4 regions of the Pseudescherichia vulneris genome follow, and region 1 is predicted to be linked to each of the others. Evidence: predicted binding sites of a transcription regulator. Region 1 holds the regulator's gene; each other region holds the start of a gene.
The links. Region 1 encodes PurR, which represses purine synthesis genes. Its sites were predicted from a motif close to CANGCAAACGTTTGCNTG; they were not measured.

Region 1 (4,873 bases):
AGCAGCGTGGTGCCGTCGCGAACCCACAGCATGCCGATGCAGCCGAAAGCAAACAATCCTAGCCCACAGAGCAGTATCGGCCTGCGGCCAAAGCGATCGGAGAGTGGGCCCCATACCAGCTGGGCAAGGGCGAAACCGGCCAGAAACAGGCTCAGGCTGGCGCTTACGGCCGATGCAGGGGTGTTGAGATCCTGCTGAATAGCGGTAAACGCTGGCAGATACATATCCGTTGCCAGAAAGCCCAGCACGCTTAATCCCGCTAGCCAGACTAAAAATCCTTTACCAGGTAACATCATCACTCCTTCTTATTATCTTTTACACGACAGGTGAACAGCACAGATCACAAAGCGGCAAAGTGTAGGCAGTGCATTCCCGCTTGTGAAACGGTAATATTTGCGTGGTGCATTCAAATTTTTTGCAGGCAGAATATGTGGTCAGATTACTCCCTTGAAGTGGTAGATACCGTTGCCCGTACCGGCAGCTTTAGCGCCGCCGCCCATGAGCTGCACCGGGTTCCCTCTGCTATCAGCTACACGGTTCGTCAGCTGGAGGAGTGGCTTGCCGTGCCGTTGTTCGAACGACGTCATCGGGATGTCGTATTGACCCCCGCAGGCAGCTGGTTTTTGCAGGAGGGGCGGTCTGTCATCAAAAAAATGCAGGTCACCCGGCAGCAGTGCCAGCAGATAGCCAACGGCTGGCGCGGTCAGCTCGCTATTGCGGTAGATAATATTGTGCGTCCCGAGCGCACCCGGCAAATGATCGTCGACTTCTACCGGCACTTTTCAGACGTGGAGCTGCTGGTGTCGAAAGAGGTATTTAATGGCGTCTGGGATGCGCTGGCCGATGGGCGCGTGGAGCTGGCCATCGGGGCGACCCAGGCCATACCGGTGGGCGGGCGCTTTGCCTTTCGCGATATGGGAATGCTCAACTGGCGCTGCGTGGTGGCCGCTCATCACCCGCTGGCGGGCAGGCGTGGCCCGCTGAGTGACGATCTTCTGCGCGGCTGGCCATCGCTGGTGTGGGAAGATACCTCCCGTCTGCTGCCTAAAAGGATCACCTGGCTGCTGGACAACCAGCGGCGAATGGTGGTGCCGGACTGGACCTCTTCAGCAGAATGCCTGAGCGCCGGACTGTGCATCGGTATGGTGCCAGGCCATTTTGCGCGGCCGTGGCTCGATCGCGGCGAGTGGGTGGAGCTCCAGCTGGAAGAGTCGTTTCCGGATGCTGCTTGCTGCCTGACCTGGCAGCAAAACGATAATTCCCCCGCGCTGGGCTGGCTGCTGGACTATTTAGGCGATAGCGAAACGCTTAATCGGGAGTGGCTGCGGGAGCCTGAGTAACCGGCTCCCGAGGTTTTTAGCGGTGCGATCTTAACGGCGATAGTCGCGGAAGGGACCGTCAGCGACCGAGCGGCGCTCGATCAGTCGAGGATGAACCTCAATCGACTGGGACTCTTCACGCTTATTCACGATGCGATCCATCAGCATATTAAAGGCGGTTTCCCCCAGCGAGTCTTTGGGCTGGTGGATGGTAGTCAGTGCAGGGGTGAAGAACCGGGCGTTACGCACGTTATCATAGCCGATTAGCGAGACATCCTGTGGCACGCGCAGCCCCATCTCGTCAACGGCGCAGAGCGCGCCCATCGCCATCACATCGCCGCCGCAGAATACGGCAGTAGGGCGGTGCGATTGGGAGAGGATCTGCTGCATCGCGCGGTAGCCGGATTCAGGTTCAAAGTCGCCCTGTACAATCCAGTTCTCCGGCACGCTGATCAGCGCCTCTTCCATGGCTTTCATAAAACCAGCCAGACGACCCGCGCCGGTATTGCGCTCAAGCGGGCCAGGGATCACGCCAATCTCACGATGGCCGCGCTCGACCAAATAGCGACCAGCCATATACCCGCCTTCAAAGGCGTTATCGATCACCGAGTCAGTAAAGTCTGCTTTTGCCTCACCCCAGTCCATCACGACCATGGGGATATGGCGATACTCCTCCAGCATGCTCAGCAGCGGGGCGGGGTACTCGGAACACATCACCAGCAGGCCATCGACGCGCTTCTGCGCCATCATCGACAGATAGGCACCCTGCTTCTCCAGGTTGTTCCAGGCATTACCCAGGATCAGGGTGTAGCCTTTTTGGAAGCAGTTCTTCTCTACCGCCTCGATAATCTCGGCAAAGTAGGGCGCTTCGCTGCTGGTCGCCAGCAGGCCGATCGATTTGGTATGGTTAACCTTCAGGCTGCGGGCCACGGCGCTGGGTGAATAGTGCAGCTCTTTAATGGCTGCCCATACCGCGTTACGCGTCTCTTCTGCCACAAAGCGAGTTTTGTTAATAACATGTGATACGGTTGTGGTGGAAACGTTTGCTCGTTTCGCTACGTCTTTTATAGTTGCCATTCAATGTCACTCCAAACCACGACGTAAGCTCCTGAAAATAGTGTAGGTAAACGTTTGCCTCTACTCAGCCTGCACGCAACTTTTGGGGATGCGATTCGCCGGGAAAACGACACGGAACGTCAGGAGGGGTCTATGGCCGGTACGCGAATAAATTTAGCGTGGAATTTTGTCTTATCTTGATGAAAAGGGGAAGCGTTAAAACGCATATCACCCCAAATCAAAGAAGATTTTTGCCCATAAATGTGTAAAAATGCGCAAGCTCACTTTTTGTGGGGTAATAAGAATGGAGAGAAATTGATGAGTGCAGATCTGAAGTTTTCCCTGATGACCACCGTTGTTGTGCTGGGCCTGATTGTTGCCGGTGCGCTGACCGCTGCGTTAAATTGATTCAGTATGAGGGAGAGTCCTCTCCCTCTGCTTGTTATCTCCGCTACTCCCCTGCTAATTGTTAGCAAAATGGCAATAAACTTTTGTTAGTTTGATAACTTCTGTTTTTTTGTGATAAATGTCATGCTTTTGGCTTCTGTGACGGTGTCGCCTGTCGACACGGCAATTCTGGAGTCAAAATATGAAAATCAACTTTCCCCTGCTGGCCCTGGCGATAGGGGCATTTGGCATCGGTACCACCGAGTTCTCCCCGATGGGCCTGCTGCCGACGATCGCTCGTGGGGTAGATGTCTCTATACCGGCAGCGGGAATGCTCATCAGCGCCTACGCCATTGGCGTGATGGTGGGGGCCCCGCTAATGACGCTGCTGCTCTCCCATCGCGCCCGTCGTAGCGCGCTGATCTTCCTGATGGCTATCTTTACCCTGGGCAACGTGCTGTCCGCACTCTCTCCTGACTATACCACCCTGCTGCTGTCGCGCATTATCACCAGCCTTAACCACGGGGCCTTCTTTGGCCTGGGATCGGTGGTGGCGGCCAGCGTCGTGCCTAAAGAGAAGCAGGCCAGCGCGGTGGCAACCATGTTTATGGGGCTGACCATCGCCAACATCGGCGGCGTACCGGCGGCCACCTGGCTGGGTGAAACCATCGGCTGGCGAATGTCGTTTCTTGCCACGGCGGGTCTCGGCGTGATCTCGATGCTTAGCCTATTCTTCTCTCTGCCAAAAGGCAGCGCCGGGCAGCGTCCGGATGTGCGTAAAGAGCTGGCCGTGCTGGTGCGTCCGCAGGTGCTGTCGGCTTTACTGACCACCGTGCTGGGCGCGGGGGCGATGTTTACGCTCTATACCTATATCGCACCGGTACTGCATGAGATCGCTCATGCCACGCCGCTGTTTGTGACTGCAATGCTGGTGCTGATCGGGGTTGGCTTCTCCATCGGCAACTACCTCGGCGGCAAGCTGGCGGATCGCTCCGTAAGCGGCACCCTTAAAGGCTTTTTCCTGCTGCTGATCGTTATCATGCTGGCCATTCCGCTTCTGGCCCGTAGCGAGCTGGGTGCGGCGGTGAGCATGGTCATCTGGGGTGCAGCGACCTTTGCCGTGGTGCCACCGCTGCAGATGCGCGTGATGCGTGTGGCTCATGAAGCGCCAGGCCTGTCGTCATCCGTTAATATCGGAGCCTTTAACCTGGGCAATGCGCTGGGTGCAGCGGCAGGTGGGGCGGTGATCTCCGGCGGGCTGGGGTATAGCGTGGTACCCGTTACCGGGGCGCTGATTGCAGTGCTGGCGCTGTTGCTGGTGCTGGTCTCTGGACGGGGCAAAGCCGAACGCGAATACGCGGTGGAGTAAACGTAAAGAAAGTGTCCTGCCGCAGACCGGCAGGACACTGAATTAACGAAGGGTTTTAGAGGTCATCACCCGGCGCGCGCCCACGTAGTGGCGCTGCCAGTAATCTTCGCTCAGGGAGGTGATCTGAATATCCTGGCCGCTGCGCGGAGACTGGATGAATTTACCGTTACCGACGTAGACGCCGACGTGATCGGCGGTGCCCCGGCCCTGGGTGCGGAAGAAGACCAGATCGCCACTCTGCAACTCACCGGTGTCGACCGGAGAAGCATCGCGCAGGTGATACATCTCATTGGCCGTGCGCGGGATGCGGAACTTGACCAGATCTTTATAGGCGTAATAGACCAGACCGCTGCAGTCAAAGCCGGTACGCGGGGAGGAGCCACCCCAGCGATAGGGCTTGCCGATCTGATCCATCAGTTTATTCATGGCGGTTTTCTGTGCTTTTTGCATCCGCGCCTTATGCAGATCCGCCAGCGTCTCTGGCTTATCGCCTTTTACCTTCACGCAGCGTGTCTTGTGGCCTTTACGCGCGGTGCACTTTTCCGCTAAAGCGACGGCGGCAATCTTGTCTGGGCTGGTTTTCGTGCGGCGAGAGGCGACTTTACTGGCTTTCGCGCTGTTTGATGCGCGCTTGGTGCTGGAGGAGGCGGTTTTAGCGGTGCTTGCCTTTTTACTGGTTTTTTTCGTTGTGTTTTTTGCAGTGCCACTGCTTTTCTTTGAAGTCTTTTGGTTAGTGCTTTTA
Region 2 (4,873 bases), 850 kb from region 1:
ATTGTCTGGCCCACCCGCGTCGCCGACTATCGCGACAATATGGCCAAGCAGACGCAAATTAACCTCCTCTCATCTATCGCAATTTAACCTCTGGTACGGCGGAAGCGCAGGTTTCCGCCACCGCTTTCAGCCTTTTCTGCTGTTACGCCTCCCGCTGGTGCGCCAGGCTGCTTTATGTCACGATGGCATAAATGGATGGCTTTTGAGGGATCCCATGAAGAAGATTTTATTTGCCGCAGCCCTTGTCGCAGGCGGCCTGCTGGCAGGTTGTAACCAGCTCACCCAGTACACCGTCAGCGAGCAGGAGATCAACCAGGCGCTGCAAAAGCACAATAATTTTTCCCGCGATATTGGCCTGCCAGGCGTGGCGGATGCGCATATCGTGCTAAATAACCTGGTCAGCGCCATCGGGCGCGAAGATCCGGGCAAAGTTACGCTCTCCGGCGATGCCGGGCTGGATCTTAACTCTCTGTTCGGCAGCCAGCAGGCCACTGTTAAGCTGAAGCTCAAGGCGCTCCCGGTCTTTAATAAAGAGAAAGGGGCAATCTTTCTCCAGCAGATGGAGGTGGTAGACGCCTCGGTAATGCCGCAGAAAATGCAGCCGGTGGTGCAGACCCTGATCCCTTACCTGAACCAGACCCTGCAAAACTACTTTAACCAGCAGCCTGCCTACGTCTTGAGCGAAGACAGCAGCAAGGGCGAAGCGCTGGCGAAAAAGTATGCCAAAGGGCTGGAGATTAAAGCGGGTGAAATTGTTATTCCCTTTGTTAACTGACCCGTAGGCGCACCGTAATTTTTGCACCTCGGTCAGGAAAGAGGTGCAAACGAAAACGTTTACGCCTATGCTTAGTGCCCGGCATAAAACCAGCCATTACTGACTTCACTTTAGCCGGAGCACTACCATGACAGCACAACCCCAGGTTTTAAAAATTCGCCGCCCTGACGACTGGCACGTACATCTGCGCGACGGCGATATGTTGAAGACTGTGGTGCCCTATACCAGTGAAACCTATGGCCGCGCTATCGTGATGCCAAACCTGGCTCCGCCGGTGACCACCGTCGAGGCCGCCATCGCCTACCGCCAGCGTATTCTTGCCGCCGTTCCTGCCGGCCACGATTTTACCCCGCTGATGACCTGTTACCTTACCGACTCGCTGGATCCCAACGAGGTCGAGCGCGGCTTCCGCGAAGGGGTCTTTACCGCAGCCAAGCTCTATCCGGCCAACGCCACCACCAACTCCAGCCATGGGGTGACCAGCATTGACGCTATCATGCCGGTGTTGGAGCGAATGCAGACGCTGGGTATGCCGCTACTGGTGCACGGCGAAGTGACCCACGCCGAGATCGACATCTTCGATCGCGAGGCGCGCTTTATTGAGACGGTGATGGAGCCGCTGCGCCAGCGCCTGCCGGCGCTGAAGGTGGTGTTTGAGCACATCACGACGAAAGATGCAGCCGACTATGTACGCGAGGGCAATGAGCTGCTGGCGGCCACCATCACCCCGCAGCATCTGATGTTTAACCGTAACCATATGCTGGTGGGCGGCGTACGCCCGCATCTTTACTGTCTGCCGATCCTCAAGCGTAACGTTCACCAGCAGGCGCTGCGCGAGCTGGTCGCCAGCGGCTTCGAGCGAGCCTTCCTTGGTACTGACTCCGCCCCGCATGCGCGCCTGCGTAAAGAGACCAGCTGCGGCTGTGCAGGCTGCTTCAACGCCCCGACGGCGCTGGCCAGCTATGCCACCGTCTTTGAAGAGATGAACGCGCTGGCGCATTTTGAAGGCTTCTGTTCGCTTAACGGTCCGCGCTTCTACGGCCTGCCGGTGAACGAGGGTTACGTAGAGCTGGTCCGCGAAGAGGAGCAGGTGCCGGAAAGCATCACCCTCACTGACGATACGCTGATCCCTTTCCTGGCGGGCGAGCGCGTTAACTGGCGGATCCGTCGCTAAAAAAGAGTTTGCTCCCTGTTGTAAGTTCTGCGTCTATACTGTATAAAAATACAGTACATTACTCAGGGGGCAATCATGCGTATCGAAGTGACTATCGCTAAAACAACACCCTTACCGCCGGGCGCGATTGACGCGCTGGCAAGCGAACTCTCCCGCCGTCTGCAGAGCGACTATCCCGATACCGAAAGCAAGGTGTCCGTCCGCTATGCAGCCGCCAACAACCTCTCTGTTCTCGGCGGTGCCAAAGGTGATAAAGAACGCGTTAGCGAGATCCTCCAGCAAACCTGGGAGAGCGCGGACGACTGGTTTACGCAGGATTAATGGTTGTTTCCCTATTGTGCTTTTGCCGGGTCGCCCCGGCTTTTTTTCATTTTTAGGCATTATTCTGATGGTGCCGCTTATCTCCGTAATAAATAAGCCCTAATCAGCCCTTTTCTTGTTCAAAAAATTCTAAGAAAGTTCAGAAAAACTGTCCCCCATTTTTTTATTGGCGCAATCTGCTTAATTATTGATATACTTAAGTTGCTTCAATAATCACGCATTGAACCTCAAGAGTCGTTGTCTCTACACACGCATTTAGGGGGTTAAAATGGTAAAAAATAATGAAGTCATTCAAACCCATCCGCTCGTAGGGTGGGACATCAGCACCGTAGATAGTTACGATGCGCTGATGCTGCGCCTGCACTACCAGACCCCAAATCACGCCGACCGTGATGACACCGAGGTCGGACAGACTCTGTGGTTAACGACCGACGTTGCTCGTCAATTTATATCGATTCTAGAAGCCGGCATTGCCAAAATTGAATCTGGCGACTACCAGGAAAACGAGTACAAGCGGCATTAGTGAATGCTCATTTTTCAACCAACAGGCACCCATAGGGTGCCTTATTTATTTCTGGCTTGTATAACGTCGGCGGGTTAATTACTCTCCTGAGCACGCGTTTTTGCCTGGAGAGCCTAATGAAATACGATCTAATTATTATCGGCAGCGGTTCAGTCGGCGCGGCGGCGGGCTATTATGCTACCCGCGCCGGGTTGAAGGTGCTGATGACCGATGCCCATATGCCGCCCCACCAGCAGGGTAGCCATCATGGCGATACGCGGCTGATCCGCCACGCCTACGGCGAAGGCGAAAGGTATGTTCCGCTGGTGCTCAGAGCGCAGGCGCTGTGGGAAGAGCTGGCAGCTGAAAGCGGCGAAGAGGTGTTTATCCGCAGCGGCGTAGTTAACCTGGGGCCCGCTGACTCTGATTTTCTGCGCAACGTTGCGCAGAGCGCGCAGCAGTTCAACCTTAACGTTGAGCAACTCGACGCTGCCGCGCTGATGGCACGCTGGCCTGAATTTCGCGTGCCGGACGACTACATCGCCCTGTTCGAAGCCAACTCTGGCGTGCTGAAGAGCGAGCTGGCGATAAAAACCTGGATCCGCCTCGCCCGGGAAGCGGGCTGTGCACAGCTGTTTAACTGTCCGGTGACGGCGATCCATCACCATGATGATGGCGTGACCATTGAGACGGCTGACGGCGAGTATCAGGGTACGAAGCTGCTGGTCAGTGCCGGAACCTGGGTTAAGCAGTTGCTACCTGCCCTGCCCATTCAGCCGGTGCGTAAGGTATTTGCCTGGTATCAGGCCGATGGCCGCTACAGCAGTAAAAACAACTTTCCGGCCTTTACCGGCGAGCTGGCTAACGGTGACCAGTACTATGGTTTTCCGGCAGAAGACGATGCGCTTAAGATTGGCAGGCATAACGGCGGCCAGCCTATCAGCAGTGAAGACGAGCGCCTGCCCTTTGGCCGCGTCGCCACTGACGGCTCAGAGTGCTTCCCGTTCCTTCGCCAGTGCCTTCCCGGCATCGGCGGCTGCCTGTATGGTGCCGCCTGTACCTATGATAATTCGCCAGATGAGGACTTTATCATCGATACGCTGCCGGACAGCATCAGCACGATGGTTATCACCGGCCTCAGCGGACATGGGTTTAAGTTTGCGTCGGTACTGGGCGAGATTGTCGCTGACTTTGCCGCAGGTAAAACGCCAGCGTTTGACTTAACCCCCTTTTCATTACGACGTTTCATGGCAGGATAAGCAAAAGGCCCCTCGCGGGCCTGTACACGCTTAATTATCCCTGGAGATATAATGCGCCGGCTATTTACTTACCTCACAGAAAACGTCCGTGAACATTTGATGGCCTATATTGCCTTCTGGTTGCTGCTGGCCTTAATTGATTTTATTTATATACTCTATGCCGGATAGGTAATATTGACAAAAGTTGACATTACTTTAATAAAACCTAATTTTAGCGCAGTTTTTTTGAATGAAAGTAAGCAGGCTAATCAGCCTGCAAGCTCAGTAATAGGCTCATTTTTTTCAATGTGAAACGAAATCATTGAAGGTCATCAGGTAAATTATAGCAAAAAAACTGAACAAAATTAAATAGCCTCCCTTTTTGTTATTTTTAAGTTGCATTAATATTTTTTGCAGGCCATTTTAAGTTAACTTTATATTTGAGTATGGTTAACTCTATGCAACTGCGTAATTCTGCTCGCCGCTATGGTGCGGTCTCTATTGCGTTACACTGGTTGGTTGCCATTGTGGTTTACGGCATGTTTGCCCTTGGCCTGTGGATGGTTACGCTGAGCTATTATGATGGCTGGTATCATCAGGCCCCGGAGCTGCATAAAAGCATCGGCGTACTGCTAATGATGGGCCTGGTGGTTCGCCTGATCTGGCGTCATGTTTCTCCGCCACCGAAAGCATTAGCCTCTTACTCTCGTCTGACTCATGCTGCCGCCATTGGCGCACACATCATTCTCTACGCCCTGCTGTTCGCCATTGTGATCAGCGGCTATCTGATCTCTACCGCTGACGGTCAAGCCATTAGCGTGTTTGGTCTGTTTGAGATCCCGGCGACGCTGACCGACGCCGGT
Region 3 (4,873 bases), 2.8 Mb from region 1:
ATAAGACCCATGCGTTCTACGATAAGCATGGCGGCAAGACCATCATTCTGGCGCGATTTGTGCCGATCGTCAGAACCTTTGCGCCTTTTGTGGCGGGAATGGGGCATATGTCCTATCGTCATTTTGCGGCTTATAACGTCATCGGCGCGCTGCTGTGGGTATTGCTGTTTACCTATGCAGGCTATCTGTTTGGCGATCTCCCGGTGGTGCAGGAGAATTTGAAGCTGATGATCGTCGCGATTATCGTGCTCTCTATCCTGCCAGGCGTAGTCGAAATTATTCGTCATCGACGGGCGGCATCACGACAGGCAAAATAGGAACCCGGCAACGGTTCGACCACTTTTTTGTCCCAAGTTGCCGACTGTTATGTTTTAATGTGCACCATTTCTGGGCTACCAGGTTCATGCAGAAAGGTTATCAATGAGCTGGATTGAACGAATTAAGAGCAATATTACTCCCACCCGCAAGGCAAGCATCCCTGAGGGCGTGTGGACCAAGTGTGACAGCTGCGGTCAGGTGCTTTACCGTGCCGAACTGGAGCGTAACCTGGAGGTCTGCCCGAAATGTGACCACCACATGCGTATGTCAGCGCGTAATCGCCTGCATAGCCTGCTGGATGAAGGGTCAATGGTGGAGCTGGGTAGCGAGCTTGAGCCGAAAGATGTGCTGAAGTTCCGCGACTCCAAAAAGTATAAAGATCGTCTGGCTGCGGCTCAGAAAGAGACCGGTGAGACAGACGCGCTGGTGGTGATGAAAGGCACTCTGCATGAGATGCCGGTTGTGGCAGCGGCCTTTGAGTTTGCCTTTATGGGCGGCTCCATGGGCTCGGTTGTCGGCGCGCGTTTTGTACGTGCCGTTGAGCAGGCGCTGGAAGACAACTGTCCGCTGATCTGCTTCTCTGCCTCCGGCGGGGCGCGTATGCAGGAAGCGCTGATGTCCCTGATGCAGATGGCGAAAACCTCTGCCGCGCTGGCAAAAATGCAGGAGCGCGGTCTGCCGTATATCTCCGTGCTGACCGACCCGACCATGGGCGGCGTCTCTGCAAGCTTTGCGATGCTGGGCGATCTCAACATCGCTGAGCCGAAGGCGCTTATCGGCTTTGCCGGTCCGCGCGTTATCGAGCAGACCGTGCGTGAGAAACTGCCGCCGGGCTTCCAGCGCAGCGAGTTTCTGATTGAGAAAGGCGCGATTGATATGATCGTGCGTCGCCCGGAGCTGCGCCTGAAGCTGGCGAGCATTCTGGCGAAGCTGATGAACCAGCCTGCGCCTAACCCGGATGCACCGCGTGAAAGCGTGGTCGTACCGCCGGTACCGGATCAGGAAGTCGGGATCTGATAAATCAGGAGGCAGGGCCAGCCGGCTCTGCCTTTTTTCTTTTCACACTGGCAGCAATCCCCGGGCACTATGGAAACGAAAAGCACTCCTCAAGCCACGTCGCCCCTGGCCACGTGGCTTTCTTATCTGGAAAACCTGCACGGTAAAACCATCGATATGGGTCTTGAGCGCGTCAGCCGGGTGGCCGCGGCGCTGGATGTCCTGAAGCCCGCACCTTTCGTCTTTACCGTGGCGGGCACCAACGGCAAAGGCACCACCTGCCGCACGCTGGAGTCGATTCTGCTGGCGGCAGGCTATCGGGTGGGTGTCTACAGCTCGCCCCATCTGGTGCGCTATACCGAGCGCGTGCGCGTGCAGGGCGGTGAGCTGCCCGAGCTGGAGCATACCCGTTCGTTTGCTGCCATTGAGGCCGCTCGGGGCGAAACCTCGCTCACCTATTTTGAGTACGGCACCCTCTCAGCGCTGTGGCTGTTTAAGCAGGCCGCGCTGGACGTGGTGATCCTCGAAGTCGGGCTGGGCGGACGCCTTGACGCCACCAACATGGTGGATGCCGACGTGGCGGTGGTCACCAGCATCGCCCTCGATCATACCGACTGGCTGGGGCCGGATCGCGAAAGCATTGGCCGGGAAAAAGCCGGGATCTTCCGCGGCGGCAAACCTGCGGTGGTGGGTGAACCCGATATGCCGCATACCATTGCCGAGGTGGCGAGCGAGAAGGGAGCCAACCTGCTGCGTCGCGGGGTCGACTGGCACTACGCGGTAGCGGATAATAGCTGGACATTTCAGGATGCCGCGGGCGAGCTATGCGCGCTGCCGCTGCCTCAGGTTCCACAGCCCAATGCGGCGACCGCCCTGGCGGCGCTGCGGGCCAGCGGACTGACGGTAAGCGAGCAGGCGATCCGCGACGGCATCGCCGGGGCGATCCTGCCGGGGCGTTTTCAGACGGTGAGCGAATCACCGCGCCTGATCCTCGACGTGGCGCATAACCCGCACGCGGCGGCCTACCTGGCCGAGCGGCTGACGGCGCTGCCGTCCCACGGGCGCGTGCTGGCGGTGGTCGGGATGCTGCATGATAAAGACATTGGCGGCACGCTGGCCTGTCTGGAGCGCTGCGTCGATAGCTGGTATTGTGCCCCTCTGGAAGGGCCACGTGGCGCGACGGCGGAGCAGCTGCTGGCCCATCTGAAAGGCGGGGCGGCATTTGCTGACGTCGAGCAGGCGTGGCGCGCGGCGATGGCGGATGCCAGACCTGAAGATACCGTGCTGGTGTGTGGTTCATTCCACACGGTGGCACATGTCATGGAAGCGATGGACGCGGGGAGAGCAGGTGGCAAGTAAGTTTCAGAACCGTTTAATGGGAACCATTGTGCTGGTGGCGCTGGGGGTGATTATCCTGCCAGGGCTGCTTGACGGGCAGAAAAAACACTATCAGGACGAGTTTGCGGCGATACCGCTGGTGCCGAAGCCGGGCGATCGCGACGAGCCGGATATGATGCCGGCGGCAGCGCAGGCGCTACCGGCCCAGCCGCCGGAGGGCGCTGCGGAAGAGGTGCGGGCGGGCGATGCCGCCGCGCCGTCGCTGGACACGTCTCGCCAGGCGCTTGAAGGCAGCGCGCTTGAGGCGGAGCAGTACCCGGTAGAGACGCCGAAAGCGAAGCCGGTGGAAAAGGCACAGCCTAAGCCACAGCCGCAGCCGCAGCGTGACCGGGCCAGCGAGCAGTTAGCCGCCGCGAACGACGCGCCGGTGGTCCCGCCTAAACCGGCGGCGGAGGAGAAGCCTGCGCCAACCGGCAAAGCCTGGGTCGTCCAGCTTGGGGCGTTGAAAAATGCCGATAAGGTCACCGAGATCGTTGGCAAACTGCGTGGAGCAGGGTATCGCGTTTACACTATTCCAAATACGCCGGTACAGGGTAAAATAACCCGCATTCTGGTCGGCCCGGACGCCTCCAGAGACAAGCTAAAAGGATCGCTTGGTGAGTTAAAACAGCTCTCAGGCTTAAGCGGCGTGGTGATGAACTACAGCGCAAACTGATCCTTTAGCAGGTTAAAAAAAGCGCGACCGGCAGGCCTCAAAAGGCAAAAGGTCTGATGGCGTTGAATATTTTTTCAGCGCCATTTTTATTTTCGCGCGGCACGGAAATCGCTACGCAAACGTTTTCTTTTTCTGTTAGAATGCGCCCCGAACTGGACGACAGGGCGTAAAATCATGGGACACATATGGTCTGGATTGATTACGCCATCATCGCGGTAATAGGTTTTTCCTGTCTGGTTAGCCTGATCCGTGGCTTTGTACGTGAAGCGTTATCGCTGGTGACATGGGGTTGTGCTTTCTTTGTTGCCAGTCATTACTACACTTACCTGTCTGTTTGGTTCACGGGCTTTGAAGACGCACTGGTGCGGAACGGAATTGCTATCGCAGTACTGTTTATCGCAACGCTGATTGTCGGCGCTATCGTTAACTACATTTTCGGCACCCTGGTGGATAAAACCGGCCTGTCGGGAACCGACAGGGTGTTGGGGATTTGCTTCGGTGCGCTACGTGGGGCGCTGATTGTTGCCGCAATCCTGTTCTTTCTCGATACCTTTACCGGGTTCTCGAAAAGCGATGACTGGCAGCGTTCGCAGCTGATCCCGCAGTTCAGTGTCATCATCAGGTGGTTCTTTGACTATCTGCAAAGCTCGTCTAGTTTTTTGCCCAGGGCGTAAGCCCTGTGATGTGGCCTAGCGAGGAAAAGACGTATGTGCGGTATTGTCGGTATCGCCGGTGTTATGCCGGTAAACCAGTCGATTTATGACGCGTTAACGGTGCTTCAGCACCGTGGTCAAGATGCCGCAGGCATCATCACTATCGATGAAAACAACTGCTTCCGTTTACGTAAAGCGAACGGGATGGTTAGCGATGTATTTGAAGCCCGCCACATGCAGCGCCTCCAGGGGAATATGGGTATCGGCCATGTGCGCTACCCAACAGCTGGTAGCTCCAGCGCGTCTGAAGCCCAGCCCTTCTACGTCAACTCGCCGTATGGCATCACGCTTGCCCACAACGGCAACCTGACCAACGCCCACGAGCTGCGTAAGAAGCTGTTCCAGGAGAAGCGTCGCCACATCAACACCACCTCCGACTCTGAAATCCTGCTCAATATTTTCGCCAGCGAGCTGGATAACTTCCGCCACTACCCGTTAGAGGCGGACAACATTTTTGCCGCTATCGCCGCGACTAACCGCCAGATCCGCGGCGCGTACGCCTGCATCGCGATGATTATCGGCCACGGCATGGTCGGCTTCCGCGATCCCAACGGCATCCGTCCGCTGGTGCTGGGCAAGCGTGACATCGGCGACGGCCGCACCGAGTACATGATGGCCTCTGAGAGCGTGGCACTGGATACGCTGGGCTTTGAATTCCTGCGTGACGTCGCGCCGGGTGAAGCGGTCTATATCACTGAAAAAGGCCAGCTCTCTACCCGCCAGTGTGCCGACAACCCGGTCAGTAACCCGTGCCTGTTTGAGTACGTCTACTTCGCCCGTCCGGACTCCTTTA
Region 4 (4,873 bases), 1.8 Mb from region 1:
GCCAGGTAACGCGTTTGACCGGCAACGGCAACGAGTGGATGCCGCTCGGCAAGATGATCGACGAGAAGGTCGTGGTTAACGGCATTGTCGCCCTGCTGGCGACCGGCGGCTCCACTAACCACACCATGCACTTGGTAGCGATGGCGCGGGCGGCGGGTATCATCATCAACTGGGATGACTTCTCTGAACTCTCGGAAGTGGTTCCCCTGATGGCGCGCCTTTACCCGAACGGCCCGGCGGATATCAACCACTTCCAGGCGGCGGGCGGTGTGCCGGTGCTGATGCGCGAGCTACTGAAGGGCGGCCTGCTGCATGAAGATGTGAATACCGTGGTCGGCCACGGGCTGTCACGCTATACCCTTGAGCCGTGGCTGAACGAGGGCGAGCTGGACTGGCGCGAGGGGGCCAGCGCCTCGCTGGATAGTGAGATCATTGCCTCTATCGACAAGCCGTTCTCGCACCACGGCGGCACGAAAGTGCTCAGCGGTAACCTGGGACGTGCGGTCATGAAAACCTCTGCCGTTCCGGTTGAGAACCAGGTCGTTGAGGCCCCGGCGGTGATTTTTGAGAGCCAGCACGACGTGTTACCGGCGTTTGAGGCCGGTCTGCTTGACCGTGACTGCGTGGTTGTTGTCCGACATCAAGGGCCAAAAGCGAACGGCATGCCAGAATTACATAAACTGATGCCGCCACTTGGTGTATTATTGGACCGCCGTTTCAAAATCGCATTAGTCACCGATGGACGGCTCTCCGGCGCATCAGGTAAAGTACCGTCGGCGATCCATGTGACACCAGAAGCGTATGATGGCGGGTTGCTGGCAAAAGTACGCGAGGGCGATATCATCCGCGTAAATGGACAGACAGGGGAGCTCACTCTGCTGGTGGATGAAACCGAGCTTGCTGCACGTCAGCCGCACATTCCTGACCTGAGTAGCGCGCGTGTCGGTACTGGCCGCGAAATGTTTAGCGCACTGCGTGAAAAGCTCTCCGGTGCGGAGCAGGGCGCAACCTGTATCACTTTTTAAACTGATTAATTTTTAGATCGGGCGAGAGAAAAACTCTGATGAAAAATTGGAAAACGAGTGCTGAAGCAATCCTGAAAACGGGTCCTGTTGTACCGGTTATCGTGGTGAACAAACTGGAACATGCTGTACCGATGGCGAAAGCCCTGGTGGCCGGTGGCGTTCGCGTGCTGGAAGTCACTCTGCGTACCGCCTGCGCCATGGATGCGATCCGCGCCATTGCGAAAGAAGTCCCGGAAGCAATCATTGGTGCCGGTACGGTACTGAACCCGCAGCAGCTGGCGGAAGTGACCGAAGCCGGCGCGCAGTTTGCTATCAGCCCGGGCCTGACCGAGCCGCTGCTGAAGGCAGCAACTGAAGGCACCATTCCGCTGATCCCAGGCATCAGCACCGTGTCTGAACTGATGCTCGGCCTCGACTACGGTCTGAAAGAGTTCAAATTCTTCCCAGCGGAAGCTAACGGCGGCACCAAAGCACTGCAGGCGATTGCTGGCCCGTTCTCGCAGGTGCGTTTCTGCCCGACCGGCGGCATCTCTCCGGCGAACTACCGTGACTACCTGGCGCTGAAAAGCGTGCTGTGCATCGGTGGCTCATGGCTGGTACCGGCTGACGCGCTGGAAGCGGGTGACTACGATCGCATTACCAAGCTGGCTCGCGAAGCGGTAGAAGGCGCGCAGCAGTAATCGTTGTCATATCCCAACAAAAACGGGCACCACGCTGGCAGCAGCATGTTTCGCGCGCTCTACCGCATCCTCTACGCTTTCACCGGTGGCTAACGCCACGCCTAAGCGCCGCGTGCCATCGATCTCCGGCTTGCCGAACAGGCGCAGCTGAAGGCCCGTACCCACCGCCGCCTGCACGTTATCAAAGATCACGTTATCGCTCTTCAACACAGGCAGGATCACCGCTGAGGCGGACGGGCCGTACTGACGCACGCCGCCTACCGGCAGACCCATAAAGGCGCGTACGTGCAGAGCAAACTCTGAGAGATCCTGGGAGATCAGCGTGACCATGCCGGTATCGTGTGGACGCGGTGATACCTCGCTGAAGATCACCTCATCACCGCAGACAAACAGCTCCACGCCGAACAGCCCGTAGCCGCCTAGCGCCAGCACGACTTCCTGAGCAATGGCCTGGGCGCGGGAGAGAGCCAGCTCGCTCATCTGCTGCGGCTGCCAGGATTCACGGTAGTCGCCATCCTCCTGGCGATGGCCGATAGGGTCACAGAAGTGCACCCCGTCAACGGCGCTCACGGTAAGGAGGGTAATTTCAAAGTCAAACTTAACCACGCCTTCGACAATGACGCGTCCCGCTCCAGCGCGCCCGCCGAGTTGGGCGTACTGCCAGGCATCATGTAGCTGATCGGCACTGCGAATAAAGCTCTGGCCCTTGCCAGAGGAGCTCATCACCGGTTTGATAATGCACGGTAGCCCGAGCGCAGCAACCGCCTCTTGAAATGCGGTTTCGCTGTCGGCGAAGCGGTAGGTTGAAGTAGGTAGGCCCAGCTCTTCAGCCGCCAGGCGGCGGATCCCCTCCCGGTTCATAGTCAGCTTCGCGGCACGGGCGCAGGGCACCACCTGCTGGCCCTGGGCCTCAAGCTCAAGCAGCGTATCGGTGGCGATAGCCTCGATCTCCGGCACGATAAAATCCGGTTTCTCCTGCGCCACCAAAGTTTTTAACGCCTCGCCGTCCAGCATGTTGATCACGTGCGAACGATGGGCGACGTGCATTGCCGGGGCGTCTGCATAGCGGTCCACCGCAATCACTTCAATGCCCAGACGCTGGCACTCAATCGCCACCTCTTTACCCAGCTCACCAGAGCCCAACAGCATTACACGCGTGGCTGCCGGACGCAGCGCCGTACCTAAAAAAGTCATACTATCCACCCGGTTAAAAATTTCGGACTATTATACACGAAAACGTTTGCGTGTCTTTTTTCGGCTTGCATTCCTGCAGGGAAATGCTTACTATAATACTGTATAAATAAACAGGTAAATGAGGCTGCATTATGGCGGTTGAAGTCAAATACGTGGTAATCCGCGAAGGTGAGGAAAAAATGTCTTTTGCCAGCAAAAAGGAAGCCGATGCGTACGACAAAATGCTCGATCTGGCGGAAGTACTGGAAGGCGTGCTGGTAAACGCCCCCGTTGCGTTTGATGACGCGCAGCGCGAGCAGATGGCGCTGTGGCTGGCAGAGCAGAAAGAGACCCTCAGTGCGGTCTTCCGCTCCGGTAAGCTGCCGGATCCTGATGCCGCGCCAATCAAAAGCGATACCGTAACGGATATGCCGACGGCGAAGCGTAGCAAAGTAGCCTAACCGCAGCTTGCGCTGCCGGTAATTTGTACCATGCTTTGTGTGGGTTATGCGCACAGGAGATAAGCATGAACAAATTAGGATTACTGCTCGGCCTTGCCCTGCTGGCCGGCAGCGTTAGCGTACAGGCTGCCAAGAGTAAATCAGTGAAGTTTCCCAGCTGCGAAGGGCTAGATGCCGCCGGTATCGCCGCCAGCGTCAAGCGTGACTATCAGCAAAACCGCATTGCGCGCTGGGCCGACGATCAAGAGACGTTGGGGCAGGCCGATCCCGTTGCCTGGGTCAACGTCAAAGAGATTACCGGGCAAGAGGATAAGTGGACCGTTCCGCTGACCGTTCGCGGTAAAAACACCGATATTCACTACCAGGTGGCGGTAGACTGCAAAGGCGGCAAGGCCGTCTATACCCATCGTTAACCCTCCCCGTATTTTCGCTTCTTTAGTCAGCTTAGACATTTCCTGACAACCCCTCGCTTACTCTGTGGTTTGACACAGAATAATCGGGGGGAACTATGACTAACTGGATGAATCAATTGCAGTCGTTGCTGGGCCAGAAAGGGGCGTCCGCCTCATCGGGTGACGGGCAGGGATTGAGCAAGCTGCTGGTGCCCGGCGCACTGGGTGGCCTGGCGGGCCTGCTGGTCTCGAACTCCTCTTCCCGTAAGCTGCTCACGAAATATGGAACCAGCGCGCTGCTGATGGGTGGCGGGGCCGTTGCCGGCACGGTGCTGTGGAACAAATATAAAGACCGCGTGCGCAGTACGCACCAGGATGAGCCGCAGTTTGGTCAGCAGAGCTCGCCGCTGGATGTGCGCACCGAACGTCTGATCCTGGCGCTGGTCTTTGCCGCGAAAAGCGACGGCCACATTGATGCCCGCGAGCGTGAGGCCATCGATGCGCAAATGCGGGAGGCGGGCGTTGAGGAGCAGGGTAGAGCGCTGGTGGCGCAGGCTATCGAGCAGCCGCTCGATCCTCAGCGGTTAGCCCGTGACGTGCGTAACGAGGAGGAGGCGCTGGAGCTGTACTTCCTCAGCTGTGCGGCTATCGATATCGATCACTTTATGGAGCGTAGCTATCTTAACGCCCTCGGTGATGCCTTGAAGATCCCCCAGGACGTGCGCGACGGCATTGAACAGGACTTGAAAGCGCAAAAAAGCGCGCTGCCAGGCTAGCTTACACGCGTTGGTGGCGCGTTTCGCTTGCAACATGCGTGGGTTTTGCCACCCTTATAGGGTGTAAACTGAAAAGATAACGCTATGCCACCAAAAGCAAAAACAGTACCGCACGTCATGACTCTGCATGGCGATATGCGAACAGACGACTACTACTGGCTGCGCGACGATACGCGTTCGGATCAGGATGTCCTGGATTATTTGCACCAGGAGAATGACTACGGGCGCGACATCATGGCCTCGCAGCAGGTGTTACAGGAGCGCCTGCTTAAAGAGATTGTCGACCGACTTCCCCAGCGCGAAGTTTCCGCCTCCTACACCCGCAACGGCTACCGCTACCGGCACGTCTATGAGCCGGGATGCGAG

Region 2: pyrC (dihydroorotase) is a predicted target of PurR. The motif match lies at 824-841, and genes of this name have one in related genera.
Region 3: cvpA (colicin V production protein) is a predicted target of PurR. The motif match lies at 3,480-3,497, and genes of this name have one in related genera.
Region 4: purT (formate-dependent phosphoribosylglycinamide formyltransferase) is a predicted target of PurR. The motif match lies at 2,935-2,952, and genes of this name have one in related genera.

What each region holds. Positions count from the first base shown of each region.
Region 1 covers NZ_LR607338.1:471,979-476,851, reverse strand. The annotation lists gene punC (purine nucleoside transporter PunC) at 1-293, opposite strand, end outside; gene punR (DNA-binding transcriptional activator PunR) at 429-1,340, shown strand; gene purR (HTH-type transcriptional repressor PurR) at 1,371-2,396, opposite strand; gene cydH (cytochrome bd-I oxidase subunit CydH) at 2,694-2,783, shown strand; gene FN633_RS01850 (MFS transporter) at 2,965-4,131, shown strand; gene FN633_RS01845 (C40 family peptidase) at 4,174-4,873, opposite strand, start outside.
Region 2 covers NZ_LR607338.1:1,318,303-1,323,175, reverse strand. The annotation lists gene grxB (glutaredoxin 2) at 1-87, shown strand, start outside; gene FN633_RS05495 (lipoprotein) at 215-775, shown strand; gene pyrC (dihydroorotase) at 903-1,949, shown strand; gene dinI (DNA damage-inducible protein I) at 2,025-2,270, shown strand; gene bssS (biofilm formation regulator BssS) at 2,539-2,793, shown strand; gene solA (N-methyl-L-tryptophan oxidase) at 2,910-4,031, shown strand; gene FN633_RS05470 (YceO family protein) at 4,083-4,199, shown strand; gene FN633_RS05465 (cytochrome b) at 4,469-4,873, shown strand, end outside.
Region 3 covers NZ_LR607338.1:3,247,649-3,252,521, forward strand. The annotation lists gene FN633_RS13530 (DedA family protein) at 1-317, shown strand, start outside; gene accD (acetyl-CoA carboxylase, carboxyltransferase subunit beta) at 421-1,335, shown strand; gene folC (bifunctional tetrahydrofolate synthase/dihydrofolate synthase) at 1,405-2,673, shown strand; gene dedD (cell division protein DedD) at 2,663-3,367, shown strand; gene cvpA (colicin V production protein) at 3,553-4,041, shown strand; gene purF (amidophosphoribosyltransferase) at 4,075-4,873, shown strand, end outside.
Region 4 covers NZ_LR607338.1:2,278,915-2,283,787, reverse strand. The annotation lists gene edd (phosphogluconate dehydratase) at 1-1,025, shown strand, start outside; gene kdgA (bifunctional 4-hydroxy-2-oxoglutarate aldolase/2-dehydro-3-deoxy-phosphogluconate aldolase) at 1,064-1,705, shown strand; gene purT (formate-dependent phosphoribosylglycinamide formyltransferase) at 1,712-2,899, opposite strand; gene FN633_RS09740 (YebG family protein) at 3,031-3,339, shown strand; gene yebF (protein YebF) at 3,405-3,752, shown strand; gene FN633_RS09730 (tellurite resistance TerB family protein) at 3,848-4,507, shown strand; gene ptrB (oligopeptidase B) at 4,592-4,873, shown strand, end outside.